DNA from 4 places in the Isoptericola sp. NPDC058082 genome. Region 4 is predicted to be linked to each of the others. Evidence: riboswitches for the same ligand, from Rfam matches in the RefSeq annotation. Region 4 holds a riboswitch; each other region holds the start of a gene.
The links. A riboswitch is a leader RNA that binds a small molecule or an ion and turns the genes downstream of it on or off. The one in region 4 is predicted to bind thiamine pyrophosphate.

Region 1: another riboswitch for thiamine pyrophosphate. It lies ahead of ACFVS0_RS02650 (bifunctional hydroxymethylpyrimidine kinase/phosphomethylpyrimidine kinase); the one in region 4 lies ahead of thiO (glycine oxidase ThiO).
Region 2: another riboswitch for thiamine pyrophosphate. It lies ahead of ACFVS0_RS18540 (ECF transporter S component); the one in region 4 lies ahead of thiO (glycine oxidase ThiO).
Region 3: another riboswitch for thiamine pyrophosphate. It lies ahead of ACFVS0_RS10055 (thiamine ABC transporter substrate binding subunit); the one in region 4 lies ahead of thiO (glycine oxidase ThiO).

What each region holds. Positions count from the first base shown of each region.
Region 1 is NZ_JBHVSQ010000001.1:564,319-571,441, forward strand. It holds gene ACFVS0_RS02650 (bifunctional hydroxymethylpyrimidine kinase/phosphomethylpyrimidine kinase) at 1-1,668, opposite strand, end outside; TPP riboswitch at 1,659-1,801, opposite strand; gene ACFVS0_RS02655 (hypothetical protein) at 1,930-2,601, shown strand; gene ACFVS0_RS02660 (YcnI family protein) at 2,690-3,502, shown strand; gene ACFVS0_RS02665 (copper resistance protein CopC) at 3,499-4,131, shown strand; gene ACFVS0_RS02670 (hypothetical protein) at 4,337-5,788, shown strand; gene ACFVS0_RS02675 (acylphosphatase) at 5,849-6,127, shown strand; gene ACFVS0_RS02680 (class I SAM-dependent methyltransferase) at 6,117-6,842, opposite strand; gene ACFVS0_RS02685 (class E sortase) at 6,906-7,123, shown strand, end outside.
Region 2 is NZ_JBHVSQ010000018.1:112-7,234, forward strand. It holds partial or broken gene ACFVS0_RS18520 (hypothetical protein) at 1-413, shown strand, start outside; gene rsfS (ribosome silencing factor) at 410-856, shown strand; gene ACFVS0_RS18530 (histidine phosphatase family protein) at 853-1,542, shown strand; tRNA gene ACFVS0_RS18535 (tRNA-Ala) at 1,635-1,707, shown strand; TPP riboswitch at 1,871-1,982, shown strand; gene ACFVS0_RS18540 (ECF transporter S component) at 1,976-2,614, shown strand; gene ACFVS0_RS18545 (ATP-binding cassette domain-containing protein) at 2,619-4,070, shown strand; gene ACFVS0_RS18550 (energy-coupling factor transporter transmembrane component T) at 4,067-4,765, shown strand; gene ACFVS0_RS18555 (class I SAM-dependent methyltransferase) at 4,816-5,424, shown strand; gene ACFVS0_RS18560 (GntR family transcriptional regulator) at 5,437-6,114, opposite strand; gene ACFVS0_RS18565 (glycoside hydrolase) at 6,324-7,123, shown strand, end outside.
Region 3 is NZ_JBHVSQ010000006.1:3,060-10,182, reverse strand. It holds gene ACFVS0_RS10080 (sensor histidine kinase) at 1-511, shown strand, start outside; gene ACFVS0_RS10075 (response regulator transcription factor) at 508-1,224, shown strand; gene ACFVS0_RS10070 (hypothetical protein) at 1,228-1,674, opposite strand; gene ACFVS0_RS10065 (ABC transporter ATP-binding protein) at 1,661-2,512, opposite strand; gene ACFVS0_RS10060 (ABC transporter permease) at 2,512-4,278, opposite strand; gene ACFVS0_RS10055 (thiamine ABC transporter substrate binding subunit) at 4,275-5,354, opposite strand; TPP riboswitch at 5,426-5,530, opposite strand; gene ACFVS0_RS10050 (DUF4235 domain-containing protein) at 5,687-5,953, shown strand; gene ACFVS0_RS10045 (PAS domain-containing protein) at 5,979-6,758, opposite strand; gene ACFVS0_RS10040 (sulfite exporter TauE/SafE family protein) at 6,957-7,123, opposite strand, start outside.
Region 4 is NZ_JBHVSQ010000014.1:69,302-76,424, reverse strand. It holds gene ACFVS0_RS17175 (hypothetical protein) at 1-377, shown strand, start outside; gene guaA (glutamine-hydrolyzing GMP synthase) at 498-2,105, opposite strand; gene thiE (thiamine phosphate synthase) at 2,211-2,849, opposite strand; TPP riboswitch at 2,881-2,983, shown strand; gene thiO (glycine oxidase ThiO) at 2,973-4,205, shown strand; gene thiS (sulfur carrier protein ThiS) at 4,202-4,447, shown strand; gene ACFVS0_RS17150 (thiazole synthase) at 4,468-5,310, shown strand; gene ACFVS0_RS17145 (ThiF family adenylyltransferase) at 5,459-6,700, opposite strand; gene ACFVS0_RS17140 (DUF3817 domain-containing protein) at 6,697-7,122, opposite strand.

The sequences.
Region 1 (7,123 bases), on a different contig from region 4:
GACCGTGGGCTCGACCGTGGGCTCGACCGTGGGCTCGACCGTGGGCTCGACCGTGGGTGCCCCGGTCTGGTCGAAGAACGCCAGCTCGTGCTCGCACGCCGCGTGGAACGTCGCCGCCATCCGGTCCCGGGTGACCGGGTCGGCCGCCGCGGCGGCGCGGCGCAGGATCGCGACGGCCTCGCGCGTCGCGTCCGCGAACGCATCGTCCGCGTACGTGCCCAGCCACGCCCCGTACGGGTGACCCGGGTGGTCGCGGGCGGCCAGCCGCTCCCCCACGTCCTGGTAGATCCAGTAGCAGGGCAGGACGGCGGCGACGAGGGTCGCGTAGTCGTCGCCGGCCGCGCGCAGGTGGTCGAGGTACGCGGCCGTCGTGGGGCTGGCGGGCACGTCCTGCGGCTCCCCGCCCAGCCAGCGGGTGTGCAGGTCGAGCTCGGTCACCAGCGCGCCGTGCGCGCCGCCGGCCCAGAACGCCTGCTCGGCCCGCGTGGGAGCCAGCTCGCTCGCCCGCGCGAGGCAGCGCGCGTAGTCGCGCAGGTAGAGCGCGTCCTGCTCCAGGTACGTGCGGAAGTGGTCGGCGTCGAGCGTCCCGTCGCCCAGCGACCGGACGAACGCCAGGTCGTCGATCGCGGCGCGCACGCCCGCGGCGTCGTCCCACCAGCGGGCGACGACGTCCTCCGCCCCGTCCTGACCTGATGCCCCGCCCACACCGGACGCACCGGCCGGCGCGAGCGGCTCCGCGCCGCCGGCGCGCAGCCCCACCAGGTGGTCGATCGGACCGTTCCCGCCGCCGACCCGCAGGGCCTCCCCGGCCCGGATCGCCGCGGTCAGCCAGGCCTTCGTGCCGCGCAGCGCCTCGGCCCAGTCCCCCGTGCGCGCGTACCGCGCGGCCAGCCCGCTGGACAACGAGCAGCCGGTGCCGTGGGTGGAGGTGCTGGTCAGGCGCGGCCCGGGGAGCTCCGCCAGCACGCCCTGCGGCCCGACGAGCGCGTCCGGGGCCCCCGCCCCCGTCGCGCCCGTCCCCGAGGGGCCCAGGTGGCCGCCCTTCGCCACCACCAGGACCCCGTGCCGGGAGGCCAGGCGCCGCGCCTGCTCGAGCGCGCCGGGCCAGTCCGCGGCCGACGGTTCCTGCGCGAGGACCGCGAGCTCGGGCAGGTTCGGCGTCACGACGTCCACCCGGGACAGCAGGTCCCGCACGGCGTCCTCGGCCGCCGGGTCGAGCAGGCGGTCCCCGCTCGTGGCGACCATCACCGGGTCCAGGACGACGGCGGGTCGCGCGCCCGTCGCGCCGGGCGGCAGGGCGTCGAGCCAGGCGGCCACGGCGTGGGCCACGGGGGCGGAGGCGAGCATCCCGATCTTCACGGCGTCGACGGCCACGTCGTCGGTGACGGCGTCGAGCTGCGCGGCCAGGAACGCGGCGGGCGGCACGTGCACGTCGCGCACCCCCCGCGTGTTCTGCACGGTCAGGGCCGTGACGGCCGCCATCCCGTAGCCGCCCGCGGCCGCGATCGACTTGAGGTCCGCCTGGATCCCGGCGCCCCCGGACGGGTCGGACCCGGCGACGGCCAGGACGCGGGGGCGACTGCCCCTCGTCGGCGCCGGGGCCGCGGGAGCAGGGGCGGTGGAGCCGGCGCTGCCGGCGGAGCTGTCTTCAGGTGCACGCGCACTCATGTCGACATCCCTTCGCTAGTACGAGCTAGATCAGGTTCGACGGGTGTGTTCTCAGCGCCCGCCGGCCGGGTCGCGACGTCGTCGTGACGATGTCGCGGCGATGACCGGTCGGGACGCACCCCGTGTCGTGCCGCCCACCGTAGCCCAGGCCCGCGCGGGCGGCGGGCGGCGTCCCGCGGCGCGTGTCGGCGTCATGCCGCGCCTCGCCAGGCGCTCGCGCCGCAGGCCCGCGGCCTGTTCGCAGCACGGTAGGGTGCGGGGGTGCCCGTGGTCGTCCGTCGTGCGCGCGAGCTCCTCGTCGCCGGCACGACGCTCAGCATCGCGGCCGCCGCCCACCTCCTGGCCGGCGGCGCGCTCCCCGGGGCACCCCTCGCCTGGCTCGTCGTCGTGGCGCTCACGGCACCGCTCGCGGTGTGGACCGCCCGCCGCCGGCTGACGCTCCCCCGCCTGCTGCCCGCGATGGTCGCGCTCCAGCTCGTGCAGCACACGACCCTGTCCGTGCTCGGCGCGGCGGGCACCGGCGCCTCACCCGCGACCCTGCTCACGACCCTGCCCTCGACGCCGGGGGCCGCGCCGGACGGGCACGCCCTGCACGCGCTGGGCCCGGGCTCCCTCGGGCCCGCGACCGGCGGCGGGCTGCACCTGCACCACGCGGACGACCCCGGGACGACGTCCTGGATGCTCGCCGCGCACGCTGCCGCGGTGCTGCTCACCGCCCTGCTGCTCGCGGCGGGCGACCGAGCGGCCGTCAACGTCGCGGGCCAGCTGCGGCTCGTCGCGGTCCTCGTGCTGGGCCCGGCGGCGCCGCCCGTCGTCCGCGAGCCCGCCGTCGTCGTCGGGCGCACCTGGCACCCCCTCCGGGCCCGCGCCGTCCGGCGCACCCCGCCACGAGGCCCCCCGCTGCTCCCGGGCGCCCTCGTGCGCGCCGCCTGACCCTGCCCTGGTCCGTCGTCGGACGGGGGCGGGTCCCTCGTCGACCGACGACCCCTGACCACCCCTGAGCACCAGGAGCAGCACACCCATGTCCAGGACCATCCCTGCCCTCACCCCTGCCCTCCGCGCGCGCCGCTTCGCCGGCGCCGCCGCCCTCACCGTGCCGGCCCTCGTCCTCGGCGCGGCCGCGGCCTCCGCGCACGTGACCGTGACCCCCGACGCGGCCGAGGCCGGGTCGTACGCCACCCTCACCTTCAAGGTCCCGAACGAGTCCGCCGAGGCCTCGACCACCGCCGTGAAGGTCGACCTCCCCACCGACACCCCGTTCACCAGCGTGTCCGTGGAGCCCGTGCCGGGCTGGACGGCGAAGGTCACCCAGGCGCCCCTGCCCGAGCCCGTGGAGGTGCACGGCACCACCGTGACCGAGGCGCCGGCGAGCATCGAGTGGACCGCCGACGACGCCGACGCCGGCATCGCTCCGGGCGAGTTCCTCCGGTTCACCGTGTCCGCCGGTGCCGTCCCGGACGGCGTCGAGGAGATCGCCCTGCCCGCCACGCAGACGTACTCCGACGGCGAGGTCGTCGCCTGGGACCAGGAGGCGACCGGCGACGCGGAGCCCGACCTCCCAGCACCCGTCCTGCAGGTGCTCCCGGCGGCCGAGGACGGCGGCCACGGCACGGCGTCGGCAGCCGGCGCCACGCACTCGGCCGCGGACGCCGGCGCAGACGCGGGCACGGACGCGGGCACGGACGCGGCGGCCGACGACGACGCCTCCGGCACCCTCCCGCTGGCGCTCGGCGCGGCGGGCCTCGGTCTCGGGCTGGTCGGCGCCGTCACGGGTGTCGCCGCCCTGGCGCGGACCCGCGCCACCGGCACCGGCACCGGCACCGAGCAGCGATGAGCGCGCGACGCGCCCTCCCCGCAGCCGGGTCGCTCGCCCTCGCCCTCGGCCTCGGGGCCGCGGGGGTCGCCGGCGCGGCGCCCGCGAGCGCCCACAACGTCGTCGTCGGCACGTCGCCGGCCTCGGGGTCCGAGGTGACGGAACCGCCCGGGTCCGTCGACGTGACGTTCGACGACGTCGTGCTCGACCTGTCCGCGGAGGGCTCCAGCACGGTGATCACCGTGACGGACGCCGACGGCACCGACTACGCGACCGGATGCCCGACGATGCAGGACCGCACCGTGTCGGTGCCCGTCGCCCTCGGCGAGGGCGGTGAGTACACGGTCGACTGGCGGATCGTGTCGGCCGACGGGCACCCGACCAGCGGCGCGTTCTCCTTCACCTACGACCCGCCCGCCGGGGCCGGGGCCGCCACCCCGGGGACGGACGCGCCGCCGTGCGCCCCGGCCGGGGCCGCGGGCGCGGACGAGGCGTCCTCCGGAACCGCTGACGGCGCGTCGGCCGCCGAGGACGGCGGGGGCGGCGACGCCTCCGAGCTGGTCGTGGTGCTCGGCATCGCGGGCGGCGTCGTCGTGCTCGCCGGCGCGGCGGTGCTCGTGGCGCTGCGGCTCGCGCGACGTCGCGGCTGACGCACCGCACCCTGCGACGTGTCAGGGCGAGGGCCGGGTATACCGCGCCCTCGCCCCGACACGTCGCGGCGGCCCCGAGCTGTCAGGGTCAGGGCCGGATATGCCCCGCCCTCCCCCTGACAGGTCGCGGTCGTGACCCTCCGGGACGCCTGCGTCGTCGTCGGGTCGTCCCCGCACCGGGCCGGAGCCGCCTACGATGCCGAGCATGGATGCGGGGCAGATCGTCGGGATCGTGACGGGCCTGGTCGTAGTGGTCGTGCTGGTCACGGCGGTGGCCTTCTGGGCGGCGCGGCGGCGCAGGGCCGCGCGTGGGCGGGCACAGGACCTCGAGGCGGAGCTGCAGCGGCTCGGCGTGGAGGCGGGCTCGGCCCTGGTGCGCGCCGACGAGCGGGCCCGCCTCGCCGAGGACGAGCTCGCGTTCGCCCAGGCCGAGCTGGGCGACCGGGAGACGCGCGAGCTCGCACCGACCCTGCGCCGTGCGCGGGAGCGCCTGTCCGAGGCGTTCCATCTCAACCAGCTCCTGCACGACCACGTCCCGGACACGGACCAGCAGCGCCGGGAGTGGTCGGCCCGCGTCGTCGACCTGTGCCGGTCGGCCGACGGCTCGCTGGACGAGCTCGACCGCGGCCTCGCCGCCCTGCGGCAGACGGTCCGCTCGACGCCCGACGCCGTCGACCGGGTCGACCGCGAGCTGGCCCGGGTCCGCGAGGCCGTGCCCGCCGCACGCGCCGACCTCGAACGCCTGCGGGGGCAGTACGACGCGCAGGCCCTGCTGCCCGTCGCGGACAACCCCGAGCAGGCGGAGCGGCTGCTCGAGTTCGCCGGCCGCAGCACCGCCGCGGCACGCAAGCGCCTCACGACCCAGCAGGTCGCGGAGGCCGGGGCCGCGGCCCGCGCGGCGGAGGAGGCCGTACGCCGCGCGGAGGGGCTGCTGCGCGCCGTCGACGACTACGAGGCCGAGGCGCTGCGCGCGGAGGCGGCGCTCGGCGCGATCGTCGCGGAGTCGCGGGCCGAGCTCGCCCAGGCGCGCGCCCTCCCGACGGCTCAGCGGGCGGGACGGATCGACGGCGCGGTGACCGCTCTCGAGGACGCCCTGGCGGCGCTGCCCGCGCCGGGCACGCCGGGCGACCCGGTGGGCTCCCTCACCCGGGTCCGCGAGGCCAACACCGCGCTCGACGACGCCGTGGCCGAGCGGGCCGAGCACGACGAGCGCACCCGCCGGGCGGCGTCCCGGCTCGGGCCCGCGCTCGACGACGCCGAGCGGCAGCTCGCCTCGGCGCGGTCCGTCGTCGACGACTACCGCGCCCCCGTGGGCCCCGACGCCCGGACGCGCCTGGCGGAGGCCGAGCGCGAGGTGGCGCAGGCACGGGCGGCGCAGGACCCGGAGCGCGGCGTGGCCGCCGCCCGCCGGGGTGCCGCGCTCGCCGCGGAGGCCGCGACGCTGGCGCACCGCGACATCGCCCGGTCCGGGCAGGGCCAGCGCTGGGACGGCGGGTACAACGGCGGCCCCGACGGGTACGGCGGCGGGTACGGCTGGCAGGGTGGCCGGCGCCCCGGTGGTCGCGGCGGGTCCGACGTCTTCGGCGCCGTCCTGGGCGGGATGGTGCTGGGCGGCATCCTCGACGACATCGGGGACATCGGCGACATCTTCGACTGACGGTGAGTTCGACCGACCGTGACGGCGGCGTCGACGAGCACGACGAGCACGGGAGGGTGTATGGCCACCACGGTGCGGCGGCGGGTGCGGGTGCACGGCCGCGTGCAGGGCGTCGGGTTCCGCTGGTCGACCCGGGAGGCGGCGCGCCGCGCGGGCGTGGGCGGCGTCGTGCGCAACCTCCCCGACGGCACGGTCGAGGCGGAGGTCGAGGGCACGCCCGACGCGGTGGACGCGATGCTCGCGTTCCTGCGCGAGGGCCCGCCCGCGGCCCACGTCACCGGCGTCGACGTCGAGGAGGTCCCGCCGCGCGGCGACACGGTCCTCGTCGTCAGCGACTGAGCACGTCGCGCGGCACGTCGCGCGGGGCGTCCCGCCCCGGCAGCCGCGCCGCCACGTGCTCGACGACGCCGGCCCGCGTGCGCCCGTGCTCCTCGACCACGAGCCCGCGCTCGAGCACCCATCGCATCGGCCGGCGCCGGAAGTGCTCGCCGGCCAGGGGCACGCTCACGACGTCCGCGAGCGCCTGCAACGCCTGGAGCGGCCAGGCGCTGGACGCCACGTGGTCGGCCAGCAGGAGCAGCCCTCCCGGACGCAGCACCCGTGCCATCTCGGCCAGGGCCGCCCGCTCGTCGGCGATGCCGCACAGCGAGAACGTGCACACGACCGTGTCGAACGAGGCGTCGGGCAGGTCGAGTGCCTGCGCGTCGCCGACGCGCAGGTCGGCGTCCGGGTCGAGGCCGAGGCCGAGCCGCACGGCACGGTGCCGCGCGACGTCGAGCATCCCGGCGCTCTGGTCGACGCCCACGAGGCCGCCCGGGCGCGCCGTCACCGCGGGCGGGTAGTGCTCGAGGTTGAGCCCCGTGCCGACGGCGACCTCGAGGGTGCGGCCCTCGGCCAGCGCGCACACCCGCCGCCGCAGGCCGGGGAACATCCTCCGCTCGGCGGCCGTGAACGCCCGGTCGTAGCCCGCGGACTCGCGGTCCCACCGCCGTCGTAGCCGCGCCGCACGCCTGCGCTGTGCGCGCCCCCGCGGCACGCCGTCGTCGCTGGTCACCGCCCCAGGGTCCCACGACCGCAGCGACCGCGACAGAGCCGCGGACCACGTAGCATTTCGCACGTGACGAGTCCTACCCACGCCCGCCCCGTCCGACGCCGTGGCGTCGGCAGCGCCGTCGTGGGCGGCGTCGGCGAGATCCTCATCACCCTCGGGGTGGTGCTCGGGCTGTTCGTCGTGTGGCAGCTGTGGTGGACGTCGGTCGAGGCCACCGCCCAGGCGCAGGAGGTCATGCAGGAGTTCGAAGCGACCCTGCCGCCCGCCAACCCCGAGCCGGCCGA
Region 2 (7,123 bases), on a different contig from region 4:
CCGCCGCCACGTCGGTCGCGCCCCCGCTGCCCTGGGCGAGCCCGACCACCGAGCGGCCCGCGTCCGTGCCGCCGTCCCGCCCCGCGGCGGGCCCCGCGCAGCCGTCGGCCGCGCCGGAGCGACCCGCCGCGTCCCCGTTCGACGCGCTGGTCGCGTCGGAGCAGCCCGTCCGCGCGCGGTCGGCCGCGCCGCTGGACGACGAGGACGACGACGAGGACTGGGACGAGCCGGAGGCGTCGTACACCTGGCTGCACTACATCGTCCTCGTGGTCGTCGCGTTCGTGCTGGGGCTCCTGGTCTGGAAGCTGCTGCTCCAGGCGCCCGACGACAGCAACTTCCAGACCGATACCGACGCCGCCGCGCCCGCGGCCGGCGTCTCCCTCACGTACGAGCACCCCGGAGCCGCTGCATGACCGCTAGCCCCCGCGCCGTCGAGCTGGCGGTCGTCGCCGCCCGGGCCGCGTCGGACCGCAAGGCGCAGGAGATCATCGCGCTGGACGTGAGCGACCAGCTGGTGCTCACCGACGTGTTCCTCATCGCCTCCGGCACGAACGAGCGCCAGGTCTCGGCGATCGTGGACGCCGTCGAGGAGGCGATGTTCCTCGCCGGCTCCAAGCCGATCCGTCGGGAGGGCAAGGCGCAGGCACGGTGGGTGCTGCTGGACTTCGGGGAGGTCGTCGTCCACGTGCAGCACGCCGAGGACCGCGTGTACTACGCGCTCGAGCGGCTGTGGAAGGACTGCCCGGCGGTGGAGCTGCCGGAGGACGCGCGCGGCGGTGACGGCGCGGCGGCCGCCGCCGAGTACGGCGACGGCGGGGGCGACGGGGCGATCCGTCTCGCGGGCGACGAGCGGTGACGGCCGGCACCGTCGTCCTGCTGCGGCACGCCCGCACCGCCTACAACGCGTCCCTGCGGCTGCAGGGGCAGATCGACATCCCGCTCGACGAGGTCGGGCGGTGGCAGGCGGCGGAGGGCGGTTCCGCGCTCGCGTCGTCGCACCGCGCGACGCGCATCGTGTCGTCCGACCTGGGGCGCGCCGTCGAGACGGCGACCGCGTACGCGGACGCGCTCGGCGGGCAGCCCCTGGTCACCGACGAGCGCCTGCGTGAGCGCGGCTTCGGTGCCTGGGAGGGCCTCACGGGCGCGGAGCTGCAGGAGCGCTGGCCCGAGGAGTACGCCGCCTGGCGCCTGGGCGCGGAGCCCGTGGGCGCGGGGGCCGAGACGAAGGCGGCGGTCGCGGAGCGCATGGCCGAGGCCCTGGCCGAGCATGCCGGGGACCTGGACGACGACGCGACGCTCGTCGTCGTGTCGCACGGCGCCGCCATCTCGCTGGCGGTGACGGCGCTGCTCGGGCTCGACCCGACCACGTGGCGCGGGCTGTCGGGGATGCACAACGTGCACTGGTCGCACCTGCACCGTGCGGGCGAGGGTGCCGTGCCCGCCTGGCGCCTCGTGGCGCACAACGTGGGCGCGGGGTACCCCCTGGACCGCTGGCAGGCGGGGCCGGACTGGAATTTGGAACCTGGCCCGAAGTCTGCCTAAGATATCGACGTTCCCGAGGGGCGCAAGCCCGGAGGAACGCACCGAATCAGACGAATCGCCCGGTCGCCCGTCGGCCGCGAGAGTCGGTTCTCGGGGCTGTGGCGCAGCTGGTAGCGCACCTGCATGGCATGCAGGGGGTCAGGGGTTCGAGTCCCCTCAGCTCCACCCCGACGAGAAGGCCCGGAACCACACGGTTCCGGGCCTTCTTGCGTGACCAGGGGTTTCACGGTGCGGGACGCCCTTGCGTCGACGCCGTCGTCGCCTAGGGTCGGACCTGCGGCCGCGTCGTCGGCCGCCGTGAGGTCACACCTGAAGTCACATCTGAAGACACCCATGACAGGGGAGCGCCGTCGAAGGGGCGCTGAGAGTGCGGGCACAGCCGCAGACCCTTGGAACCTGCTCCGGTTAGCACCGGCGAAGGGAGTTACCTGGAATGTCCGCGCCCACTTTCGCGCGCAGCGCGTCCCTGCGGTACCGCACCGTCGACCTCGTCACCGTGGCCATGCTCGGCGTGGCCGTCGGTGTCGTCTTCTGGGGCTGGACCCAGCTCTACCACCTGCTCTCCGCCGGGCTGGCGGTCGCCTTCCCGCCGGCCACCGGGCTGCTCGGGGGCGGCTGGCTGCTCGGCGGCGTGCTGGGCGGCCTCATCGTCCGCCGTCCGGGCGCGGCGCTGCTCACCGAGGTCGTCGCCGCGAGCGTCGAGGCGCTGCTCGGCGCCGGCTGGGGCTTCTCGGCGATCGTCTCCGGCGTCGTCCAGGGGTTCGGCGCCGAGCTCGTCCTCGCCCTGTTCCTCTACCGGCGGTTCGGCGCCGCGGTCGCGGCCCTGGCGGGCGCGGCGGCGGGCGCGTGCGGCGCCGTGTACGAGTGGTTCGCGTACTACCCGGACTGGGAGTGGGGCTTCCGCCTGGCGTACCTGGGCCTCTTCGCGCTCTCCGGCGCGCTGCTCGCCGGCCTCGGGGGCGCGGCGCTCGTGCGCGCCCTCGCGCGGGCGGGCGTGCTCGACGCGTTCGGCCCGGGTCGCGACCTCGCCGACCGCGCCGTCGACCGTGCCGTCGACCGCGCGCCGGCCTGACGGCGTGGCGCACGACGACGTCCGGGTTCGCGTGCGAGGGCTGTGCTGGCGGCCCACCGGGCGCCGGGCCCCGACGATCGAGTGCCTCGACCTCACCGTCGGCGCGGGGGAGCGCCTGGGGCTGGTCGGTCCCAGCGGGGCGGGCAAGTCGACCGTGCTGCACGCCCTGGCGGGCGTGCTGGGCGACCCGCTGCCCGGCGAGCTGTCCGGGACCGTCCACGTGGACGGCGGGGTGGGGCTCGTCCCGCAGGACCCGGGCTCCGCGGTCGTCGCGGCCCGGATCGGCCGGGACGTCGCCTTCGGCCCCGAGAACGCCGGCCTGCCGCGGGACGAGATCTGGCGCCGGGCCGGGGAGGCTCTCGACCGGGTCGGGCTGCGCCACCCGCCCGACCGGCCGACGTCGGCCCTCTCGGGCGGCGAGCTGCAGCGGCTCGCGCTCGCCGGGGCGCTGGCGAGCGCGCCGGGCCTGCTGCTCCTGGACGAGCCGACCGCGATGCTCGACCCCGCCGCGGCGGCCGAGGTGCGCGCCGCCGTCGTCGGCGCGCTGGAGGGCTCGGACACGTCCCTCGTCGTGGTCGACCACCACGTCGGGCCGTGGCTCGAGCACCTGGACCGCGTCGTGGTGCTCGGACCGGGCGGCCGGGTCACGCACGACGTCGCGCCCGCCGCGCTGCGCGACGTCCCGTCCGCCCTGCGGGACGACCTGACGCGCGCCGGCGTCTGGCTGCCCGGCGTGGCGGCGCCGTCCCCGCTGTCCGTTCCCGCGGCGCTGGTGGCGCCGGACGTGCCCGGGCCGGACGTCGTCGTCGCCGGCCTCCGCGTCGACCTGGTGACCCGCGGCCTGCGCGGTCGCACCACGACGCGTGCCCTCGACGGCGTGGCCGCGCGGCTGCCCGCGGGCCGCCTCACGTCCGTCACGGGGCCCTCGGGGGCGGGGAAGTCCACGCTCGTCGCCACTCTTGCGGGGCACCTGCGGCCGACGGCCGGCGAGGTGCGGGGCGTCCCGGGGCGGACGGCCCGCTCGGAGAAGCTCGCGCGGTCCTGCGGGTGGGTACCGCAGCACCCGGAGCACGGCCTGCTCGCGCTGCGCGTGCGGGACGAGGTGGAGCTCACCGGCCGGCGCCTCGGCGTCCGGGTGGACGTGGACGCCGTGCTCGCGCTGCTGCGCCTCGACCACCTCGCCGACGCGCATCCGTTCCGGCTGTCCGGCGGCGAGCAGCGGCGGCTCGCCCTGGCGGCGGCGCTGGCGCACCGGCCGGGGCTCGTGCTGCTCGACGAGCCGACCGTCGGCCAGGACAGGGGGACCTGGGCGGCGGTGGCCGGGTGGGCCGGCGCCGCGGCCCGGCACGGCGCCACCGTCGCGGCGAGCACCCACGACGCGCACCTCGTCGCCCTCGCGGGGCACCAGGTGCGGCTCGGCGGCGCGACGAGCGAGCGAGCGACGGTGGCGGTGTGACCGGCGCGCTGGGGCGCGTGAACGCCCTCGTGCTCGTGGCCCTCGGGCTGCTCGGCCTGGTCGCCTCCCTGGGCGTCCGGGACGTCGCGAGCGCCGCCGTCGCGCTGGGCGGGTCGCTGGCTCTCGGGCTGCTGCTCCTGCCGCGCGGCGCCGGCTCTCCGGCCCGCTACCTCGCGGTGGTCGTCGCGGTCGCGTCGGTGGCGTGGTCGACGTGGCTGCTCGGTGGCCACGACCCGGTGGTGGCGGCCGTCGCGGGGGCCCGCATCGCGGTGCTCGCCCTGCCCGGCGTGGCCCTCGCCCCGCTGGTCGACCCGAGCGGGCTGGCCGACCAGCTCGGCCAGCGGCTGCGCCTGCCGGCCCGCTTCGTCGTCGGGGTGGCCGCGGCGCTGCAGCGGTTCGAGCGGCTCGGTGCCGTGTGGGAGCAGGCGTCGCGGGCGCGTCGGTCGCGCGGTGTCGGGCCCGGCCGGGGCCCGCTCTCGAGGGCGCGCCACGCGGCGTCGGTGACGTTCGCCGTGCTGGCCGCCACCCTGCGCGACGCGGCGGCCATGTCCGTCGCGATGGACACCCGGGGCTTCGCGGGCGCCCACCGGCGGACCTGGGCGGAGCCTGCGCCGTGGACCCGTACGGACGGCGTCGTGCTCGCCGCCGGCGCCGTCGTCGCGGCGCTGCCGTTCGCCGTCCTGGCCTGGCGGTAGCCGTCGAGCGGGGCGCGTCGGGCGCAGGATGGGTGTCGGGAGGTGCTCGCATGGCCCGCCAGGTACACGACTTCGACGCCCTCTACGCCGCGGACGTCCCGCCGCCGTGGGAGATCGGGCGCCCGCAGCCCGCGCTCCTGGCGCTCGTGCGCCGGTCGGTGCTCGCCGACCCGGTGCTCGACGTCGGCTGCGGCACGGGCGTGCTGGCGCTCGCGGTCGCCCGGGCGGGCCACCGGGTGGTGGGCGTGGACGCCGCGGCGCACGCGATCTCCCGCGCGCGGGAGCGGGCCGCGGAGTCGATCGTCGACCCGCCCGGCGAGGTGCGCTTCGAGGTCGCGGACGCCCGCCGGCTCGACCGCCTGGACGTGCGGCCACGGACCGTCCTCGACTCAGGGCTGCTGCACACCCTGGACGACGCGGGTCGCGCCGCCTACGTGGCGGGGCTGGAGGTGATCTGCCCGTCCGACGCGCTCGTCGCCGTCCTCGCGATGTCCGTGGCCGCCGGGCTCGGCTGGGGCACGACCGACGACCGGCTGCGCGCCGCGTTCGACGGGCCCGCCTGGTCGTCCACGACGGTCTCGGACGCCGAGATCGCCGCACGCACCGCGGGGGAGGAGCGGCACCTGCCCGCGCTGCTCCTCACGACGCGGCGCGCGTGACGCGGTGGTGGCCTAGCGCTCCACGTCCGACGGCAGCTCGAGCCGGCTCAGGCGCGCGAACGACCCGGTCATGTGCTTCTCGACGGCGACCCGTGCGGCGACGGGGTCGCCCTGGCTGAGCACCGTCCGCAGCTCCAGGTGCTCGACGTGCCCGACCGTGGGGAAGTCGGGAAAGTTCACGTTGCGCACGTGCAGGAAGAACGCGACCTGGCTCCGGATCGACGACCAGACCCGGCGCAGGCGGGCGTGGTCGGCGGCGTCGTAGAGGACGTCGTGGAACGCGAGGTCCAGGCGCACCGCCTCCTCGGGGGCGACCGAGCCCGACGTGCTCTTCATCGCCAGGAGGATGCGGTCCAGCTCGGCGAGGTGCGACCCGGTCATGCGGACGGTCGCGCGTTCCGCCGCCAGCACCTCGATGGCGGCGCGCAGGGTGTGCACCTCCTCGACGTCCTTCTGGGTCAGGACGCTGACGAACGCGCCGCGGTGGCGGCGGATCTCGACCTGTCCCTCGGCCTCGAGGATCGCGAGCGCCTCGCGCACCGGTCCGCGGCTCACGTCGAGCGCCGCGGCGAGCTCGGTCTCGCGCAGGTGCTCGCCGGGTCGTAGCTCCCCGCGCGCGATCTCGTCGCGGATGACGCCGACCACGTACTCGGCGAGGGTGGCCCGGGGCGCAGTCCCCAGCGGATTCATCGACACGCTCCTCTCGTCACGCCCGCCCCATCATTTCGTACGGCGGGCCGCCGCGCCTCGACGTCGGGGAGCGGCTGACGTTCATCCTACGGGCTCATTGGCGACAGTATGTTGTTGACAATCTATGAACTCGCCTCCTAGTGTCGCTGACTGTCGTCGACGGTGACGACCCGGCACCGCTGCCGGCCGTGAGCATGAGAGGCGCGAACGTGAGCTCGAGCGTGGACGTGAACCCTGGAATCGGCACCGACCTGAGCTTCCCGAGCTCGGCACCGAGCGACCCCTCGGCGCCGCACGTGCGCCGCGCGGTCGTCCGGGTCGACGCGGGCGCCGACCGAGGAGACCTCGCCCGGATCTGGGAGAGCATCGGGTTCGACGAGATCAACTGGACCTACACCGCGACCGGCCGCCGGCTGCTGCAGACCTTCGGGGAGCTGACGGACCGCGGGTTCCACGTGCGGCCGCACTACGTGTTCTGCTCGGGCACCGGCTTCGGCATCCCGCACTGGGGCAACGGGAACGTCTACCACGAGGACGCCGCGGGCGACGCCGTCTACGACTTCACGATCGTCGACCAGGCGTACGACGCGATCGTCGAGGCCGGGCACCACGTGCTCGTCGAGCTGGCGTTCACCCCGCGCGACCTCCTGCCCGACGCGGCCGACGAGCTCCGGGTGACGCCCAGCCCCACGGTGTACAGCAGCTACGAGGCCGGTGCCTGGGCCTACCCGCCCAGGGACTACGGCCGCTGGGGCGACCTCGTCGCCGCGCACGCCCGGCACTGCCTCGAGCGGTACGGCGAGCAGGAGGTGAGCACCTGGCTCTGGGAGCTGTGGAACGAGCCCGACATCTTCTACTGGAAGGGCACGCCCCAGGAGTTCTACGACCTCTACTCGGTCACGGCGCGGGCGGTGCGCAGCGTGCTCCCGGGGGCGAAGGTCGGCGGGCCGGCGGTCACGGGGGCGGGCGTGGAGTTCCTGCGCGGCTTCCTCCGGCACACCCGCGACCA
Region 3 (7,123 bases), on a different contig from region 4:
GCAGCTCGCCGCCGCCGCGGGGCGGGTCCGCGCCGGCGTGAGCGACGCCCTGGAGGACCTGCGGCAGGTCATCCGCCTGCTCCGCGCCGGCCCGGAGGATCTCGGGCCGGTACCCGGCCTGGACGACGTGCGCCGCCTCGTCGACGACTCCCGCGCGGCCGGCACTGACGTGACCTACGAGCGCACGGGCGACGACAACCCTCCGGCCGCCGTCGCGACCGCCGTCTTCCGCGTGGTGCAGGAGTCGCTCACGAACGCGCGCCGCCATGCGCCCGGTGCCGCCGTCCGGGTCACGGTCTCGACCGCCCCGGGCGAGGTCCGGGTGCGCGTGGCCGACGACGGCGCGGCACCCGGCGCCGTCGCCCCGGACGGGGTCGGCACGGGCACGGGGCTGGTCGGGCTGCGCGAGCGGGCCACGCTGCTGGGCGGCACGCTGGCCGCCGGCCCGGACGCCGGTCCCGCCGCGTCGCGCGGCTTCGCGGTGGAGGCGTGGCTACCGTGGGACGCGTGACGACGACGCCCGGGCCCGGCCCGCTCCCCACCGCCGGACCGGCGGGCGGCCCCGCGGACGCCGTGACGCCCGTGCGGATCGTGCTGGTGGACGACGACGCGCTGGTGCGCGCGGGCCTCCGCCTGATGCTGGACGGCGCGCACGGCATGACGGTCGTGGCCGAGGCGGCCGACGGGGCCGAGGTGCCCGGAGTGCTCGACGCCCACCCGGCCGACGTCGTCCTCATGGACCTGCGCATGCCCGGCGTCGACGGCATCGCGGCCACCCGGCGGGTCCGCGCCCGCCCGTCGCCGCCCGCCGTCGTCGTGCTCACCACGTTCGACACCGCCGAGGAGGTGGGCGGCGCGCTGCGCGCCGGGGCCGCGGGCTACCTGCTCAAGGACATGCCGCCGGCACGCATCGCCGCCGCCGTGCACGCCGCCGCCGCGGGCGAGCCGGTGCTGGCCCCGGACGTCGCGCGGCGGCTGATGGCCGCCGTCGCCGGCTCGGACGGGTCGCGCGACCGTGCCCGGGCCGCCCTGGACGTCCTCACCGCGCGAGAGCGCGACGTCGCCGTCGAGCTGGGCCGCGGCGCGTCGAACGCCGACATCGCGGCCCGCCTGTACCTCAGCGTCCCGACGGTGAAGGCGCACGTGTCGAGCGTGCTCGACAAGCTCGGGCTGGAGAACCGCACGCAGGTCGCCCTGCTCGTGCACGACGCCGGCGAGGCGTAGGGCTCAGCCCTCGACGAGGCCCGACTCCCAGCAGCCCTGCGGCTCCGAGGTGGTCACCGTGCCCGGGCACGACCGGTAGGTCCAGATCTGGTCGCCGAACGTGTCCCGGGTGCCGTCGACGTAGACCTCGAGCCCGTCGATCCCGGGACCCACACGGTGGTATTCGACGATCGGGTCACCCTCGACGGTCAGGGAGCGTACGAGGAGCTCCGCCCCCTCACCGCGGGCCGCCGCCTCGTCGAGGCAGGCGAACGCGTCGGCCAGCTCCGCCTTCATCTCGCCCTCGCCGAGGTCCGGGCGCGCGGTCACCTCCCCGCAGGTCGGCAGGGGCTCGCGGGCGGCGAAGACGTCCTCCCCGTCGCCCGGGCCGCACGCGGCCAGCAGCCCGAGGCACGCCACGCCGCACGCCGCCGCGGAGAGCCGCCGGCTCCGGCCGTCAGACCACGTCATGCCCCGATGATGTCGTCACGGCCGCAGTTCTTGCACCCGTCGTCTCCGAACCATCAGCGGCGCCGGCGCCGGCGGCGTCGTCGTCGGCGGCGGACAGCCCGAGGAACTCCGCCACCCGCGGGCTCGCCGGCGCGCGCAGCAGCACGTCCGGCGCGTCCACCTGGAGCAGCCGCCCGGCGTCCATGACGGCGACCCGGTCGGCGACGGTGAACGCCTCGTCGTGGTCGTGCGTGACGAAGACGGCGGTGGTGCCGGTGGCCTTGAGGGTGTCGCGGACGTCGACGGCGAGCCGCTCGCGCAGGCGTCGGTCCAGGGCGGACAGCGGCTCGTCGAGCAGCAGCAGGCGCGGACGCGGCGCGAGCGCGCGCGCCAGCGCGACGCGCTGCTTCTCCCCGCCGGACAGCGTCGCGACGGACCGGCCCGCGTAGCCAGCCAGGCCCACGTCGGCCAGGAGGTCGGCGACGCGTGCGGCCCGCTCCGCGCGGGGCACGCCCTGCGTCTCGAGCCCGTAGGCCACGTTGCGGCCGACGTCCCGGTGCGGGAAGAGCTGGCCGTCCTGGAAGAGCAGGCCGAAGCCGCGCCGGTGCACGGGCACGCCCGCGAGGTCCGCGCCGTCGAAGGCGACCGTGCCGCCCGCCAGCGGCTCCAGCCCGGCGACGGCGCGCAGCAGCGACGACTTGCCGCAGCCGCTCGGCCCCAGCAGCGCGACGATCTCGCCGGCGGCGACGTCGAGCGACACGCCGTCCACCGCGACCGACCCCGGTCGACGGCGCGCGGCGCCGTACCGCACGACGGCGTCGCGCACGGCGAGCCCCGTCGTCTGGCGGGCCTGCTCCATCAGAACTCCCCTCCGGGCCGGTCGCCGCGAAGGCGCTCGGCCACCATCATGACGGTCGCGGTGAGCACGGCCAGCACCACGGACGCCGCGAGCGCCATCCCGTAGTTCTCGGCCCCGGGCCGCCCGATCAGGCGGTAGATGACCACCGGCAGGGTGGCCGTGTCGGGGCGGGCGAGGAACGACGTCGCGCCGAACTCGCCGAGCGAGACCGCGAACGCGAACCCGATCGCCAGCCCCAGCGACCGCGCGCCGAGCGGGCCGTCGACCGTCCGTAGCACCCGCCCGGGCGCCGCGCCCAGCGTGGCGGCCGCCTCCCGCAGCCGCGGGTCGATGGCGCGCAGCACCGGCAGCATCGTGCGCACCACGAGCGGGATCGCGACGACCGCCTGCGCGATCGGCACCAGCGCGCCGGAGGTGCGCAGGTCGACGTCGAGCCCCAACGGGCGGTCCAGCGTGATGAGGAAGCCGAAGCCCACCGTCACGGCGGAGACGCCCAGGGGCAGCATGAACGCGGCGTCGAGCACGCCGACGGCTCGCCGCAGCCCCGCCCGCCGCGGGCGTCGCGACACGACGAGCGCCACGAGGCCGCCCACGACGACGGCGATCAGCGCGGCCCAGGCCGCGGTGCGCAGCGAGTTGCCCAGCGCCTCCCACACCGTGACCGTCAGGGCGTTGCGCCCGCCGGTGGTGCCGAGCGCCACGTAGTTGTCGAGGCCCCACGACCCGTCGGGCGCGCGCAGCGACCGGGTGACGAGCCCCGCCATGGGCAGCACGAGCAGCCCCGCCACGACGACGAGGGTGACGAGCGCCGGCGCGACGTCGGTGCCGTCGGCGCCGGCGCGCAGCCGCAGCCGGTGCGCCGACACGCTGTCGCTCGTGAGGTGCAGGGCGCGCTCGCGGCGCGCCCGGGCGCGGGAGCTGACCAGCAGCGCGCCCGCCACCACGACGAGCTGCAGCACCGACAGCACCGCCGCCGAGCGCAGGTCGAGGAACTGGGTGGTGCGCGTCCAGATCTCCGTCTCGATCGTGCCGTAGCGCAGGCCGCCGAGCACCAGCACGACGCCGAACGCCGTCGCGCAGAACAGGAACACCACCGCGGCGGCCGACGCGATCGCCGGGCCGAGCGCCGGCAGCGTCACGGTGCGGAACGCGCGCCAGGGCGTCGCGCCGAGCGCGCGGGCGGCCTGCTCGGCGCGCGGGTCGAGGCGCTCCCACATGCCGCCGACCGTGCGCACCACCACCGCGTAGTTGAAGAACACCAGGGCGAGCACGATGCCGGCGAAGCTCTCCTCCAGGTGCGCCCAGCCGAGCAGGCCGCCGGGGGCGAAGAGCGCGCGGAACGCGACGCCGACGACGACGCTGGGCAGCACGAACGGCACCGTCACCAGACCCCGCACCAGCGTCCGCCCGGGGAACCTGCACCGGTACAGCACGTACGCGCCCGGCAGGCCCAGCAGCACCGACAGCAGCGTGCCGGTGAGCGCCTGGGCGAGCGTCTGCCCGACGATCCGCCACGTGCGCTCCTGGGACAGCACCTCCGCGAAGCCGGACAGGTCGAGCGTGCGCCCCGCGGTGGTCTCGGTGAAGAACCCCTGCAGGACGAGCGACACCACCGGCCACGCGAAGAAGACCGCGAGGAAGCCCAGCGGCAGCACGACCGCGGCACCCCAGCCCAGCCACGCGCCCCACCGGTCGGCGCGCCACCGCGCCGCCCGGGAGGCCGGGCGGGCGTCGCTGCGCAGGGCGCGCGGCACGGGGCGCGTCAACCGACGACCGTCGCCGTCCACTGCTCGATCCACTCGTCGCGGTGCGCGGCGACGTCCGCGGGCGCCACCTCGAACGGCTCGTCGGCCAGGGGGGCGAACTGCTGCCAGTCGGCGGGCAGCTCCACGTCCGGGTCGGCGGGGTACATGTACATCTGGCCGGGCACGTCGGCCTGGAACTCGGGCGAGGTGAGGAAGTCGACCAGCTGCTTCGCGCCGTCCGGGTTCTCCGCACCGGCCAGCACCCCCGCGTACTCGACCTGCCGGAAGCAGGTGTCGAGCATCGCGCTGGTCGTCGAGGACGTCCCGTCGTCGCTCACGGTGAACGCGGGCGACGTCGCGTAGGACAGCGCGATCGGCCGCTGCCCGCCCTCACCGGCGCCGGAGAAGTCGACGTAGTACGCGTCCTCCCAGCTCTCGGCGACCTTGACGCCGTTGTCGCGCAGGTCGGCCCAGTAGGCCTCCCAGCCGTCCGTGCCGAAGGCTCCGATCGTCGCGAGCAGGAACGCGAGACCGGGCGACGACGTCGCGGGGTTGGTGACCACGGTGAGGTCCTGGTACTCCGGCTTCGCGAGGTCCTCGAGCGTCGTCGGGGGCGTGACGCCGTGCTCGTCGAACCAGCCGTCGTCGAGGTTCATGCAGACGTCGCCCACGTCGACCGGCGTCAGCGTGCCGGCCAGGTCGTCGGGCGCGTAGGCCGCGACCTCCGGGGCCAGGTCGGCGGGCTGGTACTCCTCGAAGACCCCGGCGTCGACGGCCCTCGACGCATAGGTGTTGTCCACACCGAAGACGACGTCGCCCAGCGGCGCGTCCTTGGTGAGCACGAGCTGGTTCACCAGCGTGCCCGCGTCGCCCGGTGCCACCTGCTCGACGGTGAGGCCGGACTCCTTCTCGAACGCGGCCAGCACCTCGTCGGAGACGGCGAACGAGTCGTGGGTGACGAGCGTGACCGTGCTCGACGCGCCGCTCCCCTCGTCCGCCGGCGACCCGCCGCCGCACGCCGCCAGCAGCGGCAGCAGCGCGACGGCCCCGACCGCTGCTGCCGCGCTCCTGGTCCTGGTCGTGGTGCTCAGCGTCATGCTGTCCTCCTCAAGGTGCGAGAAGGGGGTCCTGCGGGCGCCCGGCACCGTCGTGGTGCTGCCGTCCGCAGGGAACGAGATTCCCGACTTCCTCCACCGGTGCTAACCGGGTCAGGTTCGAGGGTCTGCGGCGGTCCGCACTCTCAGCGCCGGTGGGCGCTCCCCTGTCGTATCAGCACGAGCCTACCCGTCGACACCGCGCTACCGTGGTCCCGTCCTCGGCCTCGGGGTGTGACGTGCCTGACGTGCCGTGACACCGCCCGTCGGCCGTGGACGCCGGACCAGGACGACGCCCCGGCGGTAGCACGCCGGGTCAGACCGAGGGAGAGCACGTGACGGACACCGAGCAGCCGCTGGGCGTGAAGGTCGGCACGGTGGTGCTGACAATCGCCGCCGGATGGGTCGCGCAGAAGCTGATCGGGGTGGTCTGGGAGCGGGCGACGGGCAACGTGGCGCCCACCAACCTGGACGACGACGAGCTCTCCATCGTGCAGGCGGTCACCTTCGCGGCCGTCTCGGGCGGCGTCGCGGTGCTCGCGAAGCGCCTCGCCCGCCAGGGCGCCGGGCGCGCGGCTGCCCGGTTCGTCTCGGGCCGCTGACCCGCTGATTCCCCGCGCGGTCCCGTCAGTGGCTCGCGCGGGGACGACGGCGGGCCAGCTGCGCGTCGTGGCCGTGCGGTCGGTCCACCGGCCGCACGGCGGCGAGCGCGCTGCTCAGGCGGTCCGCCGCGTCCTTCGCGGGCGGTGCCGACCGGACCACCTCCGCCGCCGTGAGCGCGGCGTCCCGGTCCCCGACCGGTCGCGCGAGCTCCTTCATCACCTGCTCCCCCGCCGACTGGGCGGACACGCCGACCTGCGCGCCCGCGTCGGCGAGGACCTCGGTGGCCACCGACTCGTCCACGCCGCAGACGGCCATGATGGCGCCCTTGGCCTGCTCCGCGGCCGCGGCGGCGACGAACGCGCGCGAGACGGCGCGGTGCGCCTCGCGCTCCAGCGCGTCGCGCACGACCGGGCTCGCGTCGATGACGTAGCCGACGATCTGCGACGACGCGCCGTCGCTCCCGTGCCGTCCCTGACCCGTGACGACGACCGTGTGCGTGCGCCCGTGGTCGTCCACGACGCGGTGTGCCCCCGAGAACGGCCGCCCGGCACCCAGTGCGACCACCGCCGTCCGGGAGAGCCGCTCACGGTCGTCCGGGTGCAGGTGGGCGCGCAGCACCTCGGGCCCCGGCGCGACGGAGCCGGGCTCACGCCCGAAGATCCGGAACACCTCGTCCGACCACCACCACTCCCCCGTGGCGACGTCGACCCGGTACCGGCCCACGAGCAGCTGGCTCCCGGCACCCAACAGCTCCGCGAGGGCGACGAGCTCGCGGCGCGGTGTGTCGTTGGGCGTGCTGGACATCGAGGACCACCCCCAGTGCCGTGCAGCTGGGTCCGGCGCGCAGTTCTCCTGGCTCCACCACGGTACCGGGACGGCACGACACCGCCACCGCACGACGGGTGACGTGCGGTGGCGGTGCTCGGTGGTGCGGTGCCGGTGCTCGGTGGTGCGGTGCCGGTGCTCGGTGGTGCTGTCGGCGCCCGTGACGGGTTCGGACCGTCAGGCGACCGTCGTCGCCGCCGCCTCCGGCTGCTCGCCGGCCGCCTCGGCCCGCTCCTCCGCGACCGCCTTGCGGTGCTGGCCGAAGGAGTAGACGACCGCGGCGGCCCAGCCCACGGCGATGATCGCGAGCACCAGGGTGCGCACGCCGTCGCTCACCGGGAACG
Region 4 (7,123 bases):
AGATCTCGGCCAAGGCCGCCAGCACGACCTACTACTGTGCCGTCCTCGACGGCACCTTCGGCTGCAAGAACGCGAAGCCGGGGACCGGGCTGGTCGTCGCACGGCTGTACCAGAACAAGAACTACGGCGGCTTCCAGGTCGTCGTGTTCAACCCGAAGTACAAGGTCGGCTGCACGTCGGGCACCGGGGACAACGAGGGCGGCGCCAACCTCGGCACCGCGCTGTCCAACCGGATCAGCTCCGTCAAGACCTACAACAGCTGCGACGTGAAGCTCTACAACGGCAACGGCAAGACCGGCGCCAGCACCGGCTGGATCGACAAGTCGGCCCTGCTCAGCGGCTTCAACGACAAGGCCAACTCGTTCAGGATCTCCTGACAGGCCACCTGGCAGCATGGCCGGCGAGAGCCGGGACGTCGTTCGCGAGAGCCGAGCGAGGCACGAGCGAATCATTCGAGCGAACGACGTCCCGGCTCCCGCCGGCCACGCCGTCCACCCTCACTCCCACTCGATGGTGCCCGGCGGCTTGCTCGTCACGTCGAGCACCACGCGGTTGACCTCGCTCACCTCGTTGGTGATGCGGGTGGAGATGACGGACAGCACGTCGTAGGGCAGGCGCGTCCAGTCGGCGGTCATGGCGTCCTCGGAGGACACCGGTCGCAGCACGATCGGGTGGCCGTAGGTGCGGCCGTCGCCCTGCACGCCGACGGAGCGGACGTCGGCCAGCAGCACGACGGGGCACTGCCAGATCTCGCCGTCGAGGCCCGCCCTGGTGAGCTCGGCGCGCGCGATGGCGTCCGCCTTGCGCAGCGTCTCGAGGCGCTCGGCCGTGACCTCGCCGACGATGCGGATGCCGAGGCCCGGGCCGGGGAACGGCTGGCGGGCGACGATCTCCTCCGGCACGCCGAGCTCGCGGCCCACCGCGCGGACCTCGTCCTTGAACAGGGTGCGCAGCGGCTCGACCAGCTCGAACTGCAGGTCGTCGGGCAGGCCGCCCACGTTGTGGTGGCTCTTGATGTTGGCCGCGCCCTCGCCGCCGCCGGACTCCACGACGTCCGGGTACAGCGTCCCCTGCACGAGGAACTTGACCTCCTCGCCGTGGGCGCCCGCCTCGGCGACGATGTCGCGCTGGGCGTCCTCGAAGACGCGGATGAACTCGCGGCCGATGATCTTGCGCTTCGTCTCCGGGTCGCTCACGCCGGCGAGGGCGGTCAGGAACCGCTCCTTCTCGTCGCGGATGATGAGGTTCACGCCCGTGGAGGCGACGAAGTCGCGCTCGATCTGCTCGACCTCGCCCTCGCGCAGCAAGCCGTGGTCCACGTGCACGCAGGTGAGCTGGTCGCCGACGGCGCGCTGCACCAGCGCGGCGGCGACGGCGGAGTCCACGCCGCCGGACAGGGCGCAGATGACGCGGGCGTCGCCGATCTGCGCGCGGATCGCGGCGACCTGGTCGGCGATGACGTTGCCCGGCGTCCAGTCGGGCGCGAGCCCCGCGCCCTCGTACAGGAACTTCTCCAGCACGGCCTGGCCGTGCGCCGAGTGCTTCACCTCGGGGTGCCACTGCACGCCGTACAGGCGACGGCCGGTGTCCTCGAACGCGGCGACCGGCGAGCCGGACGACGTCGCGAGCACCTGGAAGCCCTCGGGCGCGGCGTGCACGGAGTCGCCGTGGCTCATCCAGGTGGTCTGGTGGTCGGGGGAGCCCGCCAGCAGCACGCCCGCCTCGCACACCTCGACCTCGGTGCCGCCGTACTCCCTCTGCCCCGTCTGCGCGACGGTGCCGCCCAGCGCCTGCGCCATCGCCTGGAAGCCGTAGCAGATGCCGAGCACCGGCACGCCGGCCTCGAACAGCGCCGGGTCCACGTACGGGGCGCCCGTGGCGTACACCGACGACGGCCCGCCCGAGAGGATGATCGCCGCCGGGTTCTTGGCGAGCATCTGCTCGGTGGTGAACGTGTGGGGCACGATCTCGGAGTAGACGCGGGCCTCGCGCACGCGGCGCGCGATGAGCTGCGCGTACTGCGCGCCGAAGTCGACGACGAGGACCGGTCGCGGCGTGGGCGCCAGGTCGGCGGTGGTGGGGGTGTCGGTGGCGGGAGACGTCACCGAGCCATCGTAGCCGCCGGACGGTACCGCTCCCGGGCCCGTCCCACGGGTCACGCGGTGGGGTAGGTCACCTCGACACCGCGGCGGCGCGCCGGCCGTCGGCGGTCAGGCCAACCGCTCCCGCAGCTCGCGCGCGGCGCGCCCGGGGTCGGGCGCCTGCGTGATCGCGCGCACGACGACGACGCGCGACGCACCGGCGTCGAGCACGGCGTCCAGCCGCTCGGCGTCGATGCCGCCGATGGCGAACCACGGCGTCGTCGGGCGGGTCGCGGCGACCTCGCGCAGCAGGTCGAGCCCGACGGCCGCACGGCCGGGCTTGGTGGGCGTGGCCCACAGCGGGCCGACGCAGAAGTAGTCGACGTCCGGGTCGGCCTCGGCCTCGGCCGCCTGCGCGGCGGAGTGGGTGGAGCGACCCAGCACCGGGCCCGGGCCGAGCAGCGACCGGACCGCCGGCACGGGCAGGTCGCGCTGCCCCATGTGCACGACGGGAGCGCCGGTCAGCCCGGCGACGTCGGCCCGGTCGTTCACCGCCCAGAGCGCGCCGTGCTCCGCGGCGACGCGGGCCACCACGGCCTGCACCTCGAGCTCGCGCGCGACGTCGAGCGTCTTGTCCCGCAGCTGCACGACGTCCACCCCGCCCGCGAGCGCCGCGTGCAGGAAGTTCTCGAGGTCGCCCCGGTCCTCGCGGGCGTCGGTGCACAGGTACAGGCGGGCGTCGGCGAGCCGGGCGCGGGTCGTGGTCACGCCGGCCAGGGTAACCACGGCCCGGGTTACAGTGGCCGCGCACGGGAGCCCCGCTCGGGGCTGAGAGGGCGTAGGAGCCGACCGTCGAACCTGATCTGGGTCATGCCAGCGAAGGGAGCGCACATGCCCACGTCCACCGGTCCGTCCGCCACCCCCTCCGACGTCGTCGTCGTCGGCGGCGGGATCGTCGGTCTCGCGGTGGCCTGGCGGGCCGCGGACGCCGGCCTCGCCGTCACGGTGCTCGACCCGGCGCCCGGCGACGGCGCCACCCGCGCGGCCGCGGGGATGCTCGCGGCCGTCGGCGAGGCGGACTTCGGCGAGCGGGACCTCGCGCGCCTCAACCTCGCGTCGGCCGCCCGCTGGCCCGCGTTCGCCGCCGACCTCGCCGCCGCGACCGGTCGCGACGTCCCGCTGCTGCGTGCCGGGTCGCTCGCCGTCGCGTACGACGCCGACGACCTCGCCCTCCTGCGTCGCGTGCTGGCGCTGCACCGGGAGTGGGGCCTCGCGTCCGCGGAGGTCTCCGTGGCCGACGCCCGGCGCCGCGAGCCGTACCTCGGGCCGCGGCTCGCCGGGGCGGCCCGCGTCGAGGGCGACCTGGCCGTCGACCCGCGGGGCACGCACGCGGCACTCCTCGAGGCGCTGACCCGCGCGCCGGGCGGCACGGTCGTCCGCCGCGCCGCCGTGCGCCTGGAGCGGGACGCCGCGGGCCGGGTGGTCGCGGCGCACGACGCCGCCGGGGTGCGGCACGCCGCCGGGGCCGTGGTCCTCGCGGCCGGCGCTGTCCCTCCCGCGGGGCTGCTCGACGGCGTGCCGGAGGTGCGCGTGCCGGTGCGGCCCGTCAAGGGCGTGACGCTGCGCCTGGACGCCGGGCCGGGGCTCGCCCTCGAGCACGTGGTGCGCGGCACGGTGCAGGACCGGCCGGTGTACCTCGTGCCGCGGGGCCCGGGCACCGGCGCCGGCCCGGGCAGCGGGCCCGGGCACCGGGAGATCGTCGTCGGCGCCACCAGCGAGGAGCGGCCGGACGACCGCCGCGCCGAGGCGGGCGGCGTGTTCGCGCTGCTGCGCGACGCCCGCGCCCTCGTGCCCGGGATCGACGAGGCCGCGCTGGTCGACGTCACGCCGCGCGCCCGCCCGGCCACCCCCGACAACCTGCCGCTGGTCGGCGCCACCGCCGTGCCCGGACTGCTGGCCGCCGTCGGGCACGGACGCAACGGGGTGCTGCTCGCGCCGCTCACCGCCGACGCGGTGCTCGCCGCGCTGACCGGCACACCGCCGCCCGACGACGCGCTCGACACCCTCACCGCCGCCGACCCGCGACGCTTCGCGCCCGCAACCCCCGAAGGAGCCCTCCCGTGAGCACGCCGTCCACCTCCGCAACCGCCGTCGTGAACGGCGAGACCTACCCGCTCGACGGACCGCACGGCGACGGCGTCGAGGCCGTCGTCGCGACCCTCGTCCCCGCGTTCGTCGCCGACGGCTCGGTGCAGGGCATCGCCGTCGCCGTGAACGACGCCGTCGTCCCCCGCGGCCTGTGGGCCGGCACCCGGATCGCGCCAGGCGACCGGGTCGAGATCGTCACCGCCGTCCAGGGCGGCTGACCACGAAGCACGGAGGAAGCATGACCAGCACGCACGCCGAGACCACGTCCCGCCCGCTCGCGCACCCGCTCGTCGATCCGCTCGTGGTCGCCGGCACGGAGGTCGGCTCGCGCCTCGTCATGGGCACGGGCGGGGCGTCGAACCTCATGACGCTGGAGGACGCGCTGGTCGCGTCGGGCACCGGGCTCACGACCGTGGCGATGCGCCGCGTCGCGGTACGGCCGGGAGGCGCGGGCGCCGAGGACGGCGGGATCTGGGGCCTGCTGGAGCGGCTGGGCATCCGCGCCCTGCCGAACACGGCCGGCTGCTTCTCGGTCGCCGAGGCCGTGCTCACGGCGCAGCTCGCCCGCGAGGCCTGCGGCACCGACTGGGTCAAGCTCGAGGTGATCGCGGACGACGTCACCCTGCTCCCCGACCCGCTCGGCCTCGTCGAGGCCGCCGACCGGCTGGTGCGCGACGGGTTCGTCGTGCTGCCGTACACGAACGACGACCCGATCCTCGCGCGGCGTCTCGAGGACGTCGGGTGCGCGGCCGTCATGCCGCTCGGCGCCCCCATCGGCACGGGCCTGGGCGTGCTCAACCCCCGCAACATCGAGGCGATCGCGTCCGCCGCGCGCGTGCCCGTCATCCTCGACGCCGGGGTGGGCACCGCGTCCGACGCCGCCCTCGCGATGGAGCTCGGCTGCGACGGCGTGCTCCTCGCGACCGCCGTCACGCGCGCCGCCGACCCGGTCCGCATGGCGCACGCCATGCGCCTCGCCGTCGAGTCCGGATGCCTCGCCGCCGGCGCCGGCCGCATCCCGCGCCGTGAGGGCGCGCTGGCCAGCTCCTCCCCGGACGGTCGACTCGACCTCGCCCTCTGACGCGGTGCTCCACGCTGCCGAGGTAGTCCGAAACCTGCCGAGGTAGTCCGATCCGTGCCGAGGTAGTCCGATCCGTGCCGAGGTAGTGGTCCGGTCCACTACCTCGCGGAGTCTCGGACTACCTCGGCACGACCCGTGCTCCCTCGCGTCAGACGGCGAGGAGCAGCGCGGGGGCGCCGCCCTCGACGGAGCGGGCATCGACGCCGGCGGCGCGCGCGACGTCGGCCACGCGGGCGGAGCGGGCGCCCGCGGCGCAGACCAGGAGCACCGGGCGGTCGGTGGGCAGCGCCGCGACCGCGGACGCGGCGGCGTCTCCCCCGCCCAGGAACGCGCCGCTCGGCGACACGGTCGCGCCCGCGACGGGGAGCGCCTGGACCTCCCAGCCCTCGCGGACGTCGACGAGCGCGACGGGCGAGCCGCCCGCGAGGAGCGCGGCGGCGTCGACGGCGCTCATGCTGGCGGGGCCGAGTCCGGAGCCCGCGGCGTCGGCGGACCCGCCCACGGGTGCGGGCAGGCCGCAGAACGCGGCGTACGCGGCGTCGTCGGCGAGCAGCTCCGCGACGGGCTCGCGGGTCGGGTCCGGGCGGACGGCGAGCTGGCGCCACGAGAGCTCGAGGGCGTCGTAGACGGCGATGCGGCCGAGCAGCGTGGTGCCCGCACCGGTGATCAGCTTGACCGCCTCGGTGGCCATGACCGACCCGACCGTGCCGCACAGCGCGCCGAGCACGCCGCCGGTGGCGCAGTCGGGCACGGTGCCGGGCGGCGGGGGCACGGGGAAGACGTCGCGGTAGGTGACGCCGCGCGTCCTGGTCTCCTCACCGGTGCCGTCGGCCAGCACCGGCGCGCCCCAGAAGACGGCGACCTGGCCGTCGAACTGGTGGATGGCGCCCCACACGACGGGCACACCGAGGATCTCGGCCGCGTCGGACACGAGGTAGCGGGTCGGGAAGTTGTCCGCGCCGTCGAGCACGACGTCGTACCCGCCGACGATCTCGAGCACGTTCTCGGGGGTGAGCCGCACGGGGTGGGCCACCACCTCGACGTCGGGCGCGAGGTCGGCGATCCGGTCGCGCGCCGACTCCACCTTGGGCCGGCCGACGTCGGCCGTGCCGTGCACCACCTGGCGCTGCAGGTTGGAGACGTCCACGACGTCGTCGTCCACGACGCCGAGGGTGCCCACCCCGGCGGCCGCGAGGTACTGGAGGGCCGGGCTGCCCAGGCCGCCCGCCCCGACGACGAGCACCCGCGCGGCGGCCAGCCGGCGCTGCCCCTCCGGGCCGACGCCCGGCAGCGGCAGGTGCCGGGCGTACCGGGCGAGGTGCGCGGCGTCCAGCTCCGGGCCGGGCGCGACCAGGGGTGCCAACGACGGAGACGGGGCGAGCGACGTCATGCCGCGTACCGCTCCTCGAGCGCACCGAGCTTCGCGTCGGCGTCGGCGTGCACGCGCTTCTCGAGGATGAACGACATCACCGGCACGACGCCCGCGAACACCATCGTGGCGAGTCGCCCGAAGCCCCAGCGCATCTTCGACCACAGGTCGAGCACCGTGACGAGGTAGACCACGTAGATCCAGCCGTGCGCGAACGGCACCCAGCCCATGTAGTCGACGACGAGCTCGACCGGCACCACGTACTTGAAGAACATCTCGACGCACAGGATCAGCAGCATCACACCGGTGAGGATCGCCATGAACCGGTAGCGCTTGAGGGCTCCGCGAGCCTTGCGGATGGCGGCCTCGGCCTGGGCCTGGCTGGCGCCGCCGGCGGGCGACGACGAGGGCTGCGGGGCGGGGGTCTGCTGCGGCGTGCTCACC